DNA from 2 places in the Gordonia sp. N1V genome. Region 2 is predicted to be linked to the other one. Evidence: riboswitches for the same ligand, from Rfam matches in the RefSeq annotation. Region 2 holds a riboswitch; the other holds the start of a gene.
What was found. A riboswitch is a leader RNA that binds a small molecule or an ion and turns the genes downstream of it on or off. The one in region 2 is predicted to bind cobalamin.
Positions count from the first base shown of each region.

Region 1: another riboswitch for cobalamin. It lies ahead of P3L18_RS15600 (iron ABC transporter permease); the one in region 2 lies ahead of P3L18_RS24075 (CbtB-domain containing protein).

Region 1 is NZ_JARJDD010000011.1:79,835-83,238, forward strand. Features, by position in the region: gene P3L18_RS15595 (ABC transporter ATP-binding protein) at 1-393, opposite strand, end outside; gene P3L18_RS15600 (iron ABC transporter permease) at 425-1,498, opposite strand; cobalamin riboswitch at 1,587-1,797, opposite strand; gene P3L18_RS15605 (alkaline phosphatase D family protein) at 1,899-3,404, shown strand, end outside.
Region 2 is NZ_JARJDD010000026.1:8,087-11,490, reverse strand. Features, by position in the region: gene P3L18_RS24085 (Nramp family divalent metal transporter) at 1-531, shown strand, start outside; gene P3L18_RS24080 (acyl-CoA dehydrogenase family protein) at 651-1,871, opposite strand; cobalamin riboswitch at 2,042-2,174, shown strand; gene P3L18_RS24075 (CbtB-domain containing protein) at 2,206-2,430, shown strand; gene P3L18_RS24070 (CbtA family protein) at 2,440-3,351, shown strand; gene P3L18_RS24065 ((2Fe-2S)-binding protein) at 3,348-3,404, shown strand, end outside.

The sequences.
Region 1 (3,404 bases), on a different contig from region 2:
ATGGCCGACCCCGGCGACACCCATGGCCTCCTCGACCGCCGCCCCGTCGGTCGCCCGGGACGTCCGCGCGATCGACCGATGCGGGAACCGACCGCTGGCGATCACCTCGGCAGCGGTGAAATCGAAGTCCAGCGTGGAACTCTGGGTGAGCGCGGCGACCTGACGGGCGTTGTCGCGCATCGAGATCGCGGCCACGTCGACGCCGTCGACCTCAACGTGGCCGGTCGTGGGCCGCTGCGCACGATACAGACAGCGCAGCAGTGTCGATTTCCCGCTGCCGTTGGGTCCGATCACGCCGAGAAAACTCCCCGGCGCAGCGGTGAAGGTCACCTCGCGCAGCAACGTTGCCGAACCGATGTCGACGCCGACCCCGTGATAGCCCGCTGTCGTCATCTTCCCCACCCCCGGTGGTCGTCAACCCGTTTCATCGATCGACCACGCTGCGTCGGCGGTGCATGAGGATCAGGAACATCGGCACCCCGACGGCGGCGGTGATCGCGCCCAGCGGCAATTCCTGTGGCGGCACGGCGGTTCTGGCGACGAGATCGGCGGCGACGAGGAACACCGCGCCGATCAGCGGAGCGATCACCACGAGGCGACGATGGTCGGCGCCGACGAGTAGCCGCGCGACGTGGGGAACGACGAGCCCGACGAAGCCGATCGCCCCGCACACCGACACCATCACACCGGTCATCAACGCCGACAACGCAAATGCCATGACGCGGAACCGCGACGCCGACAACCCGAGGGACGCGGCGACCTCGTCGCCCATGGCGAGGGCATTGAGCGAGCGCGCCAAGCCTGCCACCGCGATCACCCCGCCGACGGTCACGACGCCCACGAGGACCGCCGAATACCAGCTGGCCGCGGCCAGACTGCCCAGGAGCCAGAACATCACGCTGCGCGCGGCGTCGCCGGTGGGTGCGAGGAACACCAACACCGTGGTCAGCGCCGAGAAGCCGTAGCCCACCGCGGTGCCGGTCAACACGAGTCGCAACGGTGTCAATCCGCCTGCCCCGGAGGCCATCCCGAACACGATGAGGGTCGCGAGCAGCGCTCCGGCGAAGGCCGCGACCGGCATCGCATAGAGCCCGATGCCCGACAGGACGCCGAAGAGCACCACGCTCGTGGCCCCCACCGATGCGCCGGAGGAGATACCGAGCACGTACGGGTCGGCGAGCGGGTTGCGCACCATCGCCTGCACGACCACTCCCACCACCGACAACCCGGCGCCCACCACCGCTCCGGTGATCACCCGTGGTACCCGCGAATCGATGACGATCCAGTACGCGGCGGCGTCGTCGGCGGAGATCGAGCCGCCGGTCAGTGCGGCCCACACGAAGCGCGGCACATCGGTTCCACCGACGTCGGCGGTACCGAACGCCACACCCGCCCATGCGACCACGAACAGCGCGAGCACACCGAGCACCGCGAACACGCCGACACGCGCCCAGGTCGGCGCGGGTGGCGCGGCCTGCGGTGAGGTGTGATCGTCCACTGTGGCACGGTCTCTCGTCGGGCGGAAGACAGCCGCGCACGACAGATCGGCGCACCGGCCATATCCCGCGAGGCAAGTGTCGACCACGGTCCCCCATGGCCACGGCGGCAGGTCTTCGGACTTCGGACGCGGCACCGAGATGCCACCTACCCGCGGCCGCTTCCCGGACCGTGAAGTCCAGTGCGAGGAGCCGCTGTCGTTTCCGTCACCGCTGCGGGGCAGCTCTGGATTCTCACCAGATTCCCTTTTCACCGACCGGACCGTGTGACCCGGTCGGAACCGACGCGCGCTGAGCGTAGCAGGCATCTCGCCGAGGCGTTGCCCAGGTCTTCACCACCGCATCACCGAGTCGTGGCCGGTCGTCATCCCCGACGACACCGTGCGGTGATCGCCTCGAGGCATGTCCTCCCCCAGCCATATTCCGCTACGCGTCACCCCGGACAAGGTGCTGCGCGCCGGGACGACGCGCCGTCGATTCCTCACCTGGACCGCGCTGGCCGCCGGGCTGGCCACCGCCCCCACCCTGTTCGCCACCGACGCCGCCTCCGCTCGACGGGTCCGAGGTGCCGGCCACCCGTTCGCCCTGGGAATCGCCTCCGGCGACCCGCTCGCCGACGCCGTCATCCTGTGGACGAGGCTGGCGACCGACCCACTCGCACCCGGCGGGGGCATGGGCCGAGAATCCCACGATGTCGGCTGGGAAGTGGCCCGCGACGAGCGGATGCGGAGCGTCGTGGCGCGTGGTGTGACCGGTGCCGGCCCGGACACCGGGCACTGCGTGCACGTCGACGTCCGCGGCCTGACGCCCGGGACCGACTACTTCTACCGATTTCGCGCGCTCGGCGAGATCTCCGAGGTCGGCCGAACCCGGACCGCACAGCGCGTCGGAACACCCACCGGCGCACTGTCGTTGGCCTTCGCCTCCTGCCAGGCCTGGGCCGACGGCCACTACCCGGCGTTCGGCGAAATGGCCCGCGAGGCCCCCGACGTGGTGTTTCATCTGGGCGACTACATCTACGAGAAGCCGATCCCGATGGGCGGCGGTGCACGCGATACCGCGGTGGTACCGGCGTCGGCGTATCGCGAATGCCGTGACCTCGACGACTACCGCGAGCGCTACGCCCTGTACAAACTCGACCCGAACCTGCAAGCGGCGCATCGGATGAGCCCGTTCATCACGATCTTCGATGACCACGAGGTCGACAACAACTGGGCCGCCGACACTCCCGAGGACGACCAACCCATTCCGCAGTTCCTGCTCCGGCGGGCTGCGGGCATGCGCGCCTGGTGGGAGAACACCGCCGTTCGGCTCGCCCCGCCCGGGCGCGGATTTCGTGCCTATCGTCGCTTCACGTTCGGCGATCTCGCTCGGTTCAGCGTCCTCGACACGCGTACCCACCGCAGCGATCAGGTGAACGGCGACAACGACACCGGGCAGAACGCGGCCACCGCGGACCCACGCCGCACCATCACCGGCGCAGCCCAGGAGCGGTGGATACTCGACGGTCTCGCGGCCTCCGGTTGCCGATGGAACGTCCTGGCCCACCAGACGACGATCGCCGACCTCGCGCGAGAGCGTGACGGGGTCCGCGCGGTGAGCATGGACGGATGGAGCGGGTACGAGGCGTCGCGGGCGCGTGTCCTCGACGGCGCCCGCGAACGCCGAACCCCCAACCTCGTGTCGATCGTCGGCGACATCCACCGGAATGTGGTGTCGGAGTTGCGATCCACCTACACCCGACCTGCGCCCACGGTCGGTGTCGAGTTGGCGGGCACATCCATCAGCTCCGGCGGCGACGGACCCGACAGTGACGAGTCCGATCGACAACTCAAGGCCGCCTCACCCCATGTACAATTCGGCAACGCCCAACGCGGATACGTCCTGAATACGATCACCCACGACCGG
Region 2 (3,404 bases):
ACCCGGTGGGATGTGGTGATCGCCCTGACCGTCGCCGGCGCCGTCAACATCGCCTTGCTGCTCCTGGCCGCGGAGAACCTGCTGGGCAAGCAGGGCACCGACACCATCGAGGGCGCCTACCATGCCGTGGCCGACTCGATGGGGCCGGCGATGGCGACCATCTTCGCGATCGGTCTGCTCGCGAGCGGCCTGGCCGCCACCTCGGTGGGATCGTCGGCGGGTGCGGCGATCATGGCCGGGCTTCTGCACAAGCGGGTGCCGCTGCTGGTTCGCCGACTGGTCACGCTGATCCCCGCCCTGGTCGTTCTCGCTGTCGGGGTCGATCCCACATGGGCACTGGTGCTCTCACAGGTGGTGCTGAGCTTCGGCATCCCGTTCGCGATCATCCCGCTGGGCCGGCTGACGTCCGACCGCTCGATCATGGGCGAGTTCGCCGACGGCTGGCCGCTGCGCATCCTGGCAACCGTTGCGTCGGCAATGATCGTGCTACTCAACATCGCGTTGATCGTGCTGGTGTTCACCGGCGCGTGAGGTGACCGAGAACGACTCGCAGTACCACACGGATCGTCTCGGTCCACCGATCGCCGGGGCGATTCGCGGCCGACGGCGTCGAACCCCCGGAGGTATCCCGGTGGCCCGTCCACCGCCCTTCAGGCCAGGAGCCCCTTGGCGACGTGGGTCACCTGGATCTCGTTGCTGCCGGCATAGATCATCAGCGACTTGGCATCGCGCGCAAGTTGTTCGACGCGGTACTCGGCCATGTAACCGTTGCCGCCGAAGAGCTGCACGGCCTCCATCGCGACATCGGTGGCCGCCTTCGACGAGTAGAGCTTCATCGCCGACGCCTCGGCCAGACTCAGCGGCTTACCGGCCTTGGCCCGCTCGATCGCACTGAAGAGCATGTTCTGCACGTTGATCCGCGCCACCTCCATCTCGGCGAGTTTGAGCTGGATCAGCTGGAAGCGCCCGATCTCCTGGCCCCACAGCTTGCGGTTCTTCGCGTAATCGACACTCAGGCGCAGACATTCGTTGATGATGCCCATCGACAGCGCCGCGATCCCGATACGCTCGGCGGTGAAACCGGATTTCGCCCCCTCGGCGCCGCGCGCGTCGGACCCGGTGTCCTCGGTCTCGCCGAGCAGCCGGTCCCGACCGAGGCGGACGTTGTCGAAGAACAGCTCGCCGGTGGGCGAACTCATCATGCCCATCTTCTTGAACGCCTTGCCCTGGGTGAGTCCGGGCATCCCCTTGTCCAGAACGAACGAGAGCACCTTGCGATCGCGCATGGGGGTATCCGAGCCGTCGTCGAGTTTGGCGAAGACCACGATGGTGTCGGCGTACGGGCCGTTGGTGATGAACGTCTTCTGTCCGTTCAACAGATACTCGTCACCATCGCGGCGCACGGTGGTCTTCATGCCGCCAAGGGCGTCGGAGCCGGAGTCGGGTTCGGTGATCGCCCAGGCCCCGACCTTTTCCATGGTGACCAGCTCGGGCAGCCACCGCTTCTTCTGCGCGAGGGTGCCCTTACCCCGGATCGCCGACGCCGTCAGGCCCATGCTGACGCCCATCGAGCCGACCAGACCGAGACAGACCCCGGCCAGTTCGATGTTGACGATCATGAACATCGACCCGGCCATGCCGGCTCCGCCGCCGCCCGCAGGCTTCTCGCCGGCCGCCTCGGCCTCGAGTTCCTTCTCCAGCGCGTCCTTGGCCATGGCGTCGACACCGAAGGTGGACAACAGTTTTCGGGTGATGTCGTAGGGCGGGAGCTGGCCGGTCTCGAGCTCGTCGATGTGCGGCCGGATCTCCTTGTCGATGAACGCCCGCAAGGCGTCGCGCACCATCAGATCTTCATCGGACCACTCGAACATCGACACCTCGCAGAATCATCGGACAGCGCCCGTCGGCTGCCATGAGAACTTGTTTCAGTCCAACTGTGTCAGTCGTCACGATCAGCGTCAAGACACAGAAAGGCACAATTGTGTCTTCATGGGCCAGACAGTCGGGTAAGGACAATCGGCTCAATACGGACACGCGCTTGACCTGCGCTTTCGCAACTGGTCTGCTTATGACAGACGGCGTATGGAACCCGGTGCGATTCCGGGACGGTTGCGCCACTGTGAACTCGCGCCCGCGGGTCAGTCAGACACGTCGCCGTCGAGCCATAGCCCGACAACCGGGGCGCGTCACCCCGAGGAGGTCCCGATGAGTACCCATGTCGCCACGCCGCAGCCCGGTGTCGCCGTCTCCCCCGAAGCCCTGTCGCGCACGCGCGTAGCGCTGATCTTGGGGATCACCGTCCTGTTGGCCCTGCTCGCCTACTACTTCATCGGTGTCGACGAAGGCATGACCTCGGTATTCGGGCACACCATGGTCGTGCACGAGTGGGTTCATGACGCTCGCCACTTCCTCGGCTTCCCCTGCCACTGAGCCGGATTCATGACCGAACTCCGCGTCATCGGGCGCGGAGCCCTCGCCGGACTGATCGCCGGCATCCTGGGCTTCGTCTTTGCTCGTGTCTTCGCCGAACCCGTCATCAACAAGGCCATCGACTACGAATCAGGCCGCGACGACGTCCTCAACGCACTCAACCAGGCAGCCGGTCGGGCGACCGAACCCGATGGTCCGGAGATCTTCAGCCGGACGATCCAGTCGACCGTCGGCATCGCCACCGGCATCATCGGCTTCTCGGTCGCGATGGGCGCTCTGGTGGCCGTCGCCTACCTGATCCTCATGGGCCGGACCGCACTGCGCGCGCAGTATCTGTCCTGGCTCATCGCAGGCTTCGGCTTTCTCGGTATCTACCTGCTGCCGTTCGTGAAGTACCCGGCCAATCCACCGGCGATCGGGCACACCTTCACGATCGAAACCCGCGGTCAGCTCTACCTCGCAATGGTCGCGATCTCACTCGTCCTACTCGGTCTCGCGGTCTACGTCGTACATCGTCTGCATTCCCGGATCGGTACGCAACGCGCGATCCTCGTGGCCGGAGTCGGCTTCCTCATACTGTTCGGCATCGTTCTGGCCGTGCTGCCGTCTCTCGGTGACCTGTCGGCAAACGTCGACCACACCAGCGAGTTCGGCTTCGCACGCGCCGCCACCGAGACACCGCAACCCATCACCAACATCCTCGATCGCCCACTCACGATCGACGGAAGGGTCTATGCGCCAGGGCAGATCGTCTATCCGGGCTTCGACGCCGACGTCCTCTGGAAGTTCCGGTGGTATTCGATCCTGAACCAGGCTCTGGTGTGGTTGGTCATCGGAATGGTCTTCGGTGCCCTGATGAACCGGATGCATCCGTCGACCCCACAGACCATCGGCGAGCAGGCTACGCTCGTCCGGCAGTGACCTCCTCCCTCGACGACCTCGGCCCCTTTTTCGGAGTCGCCACGCACGCCCGC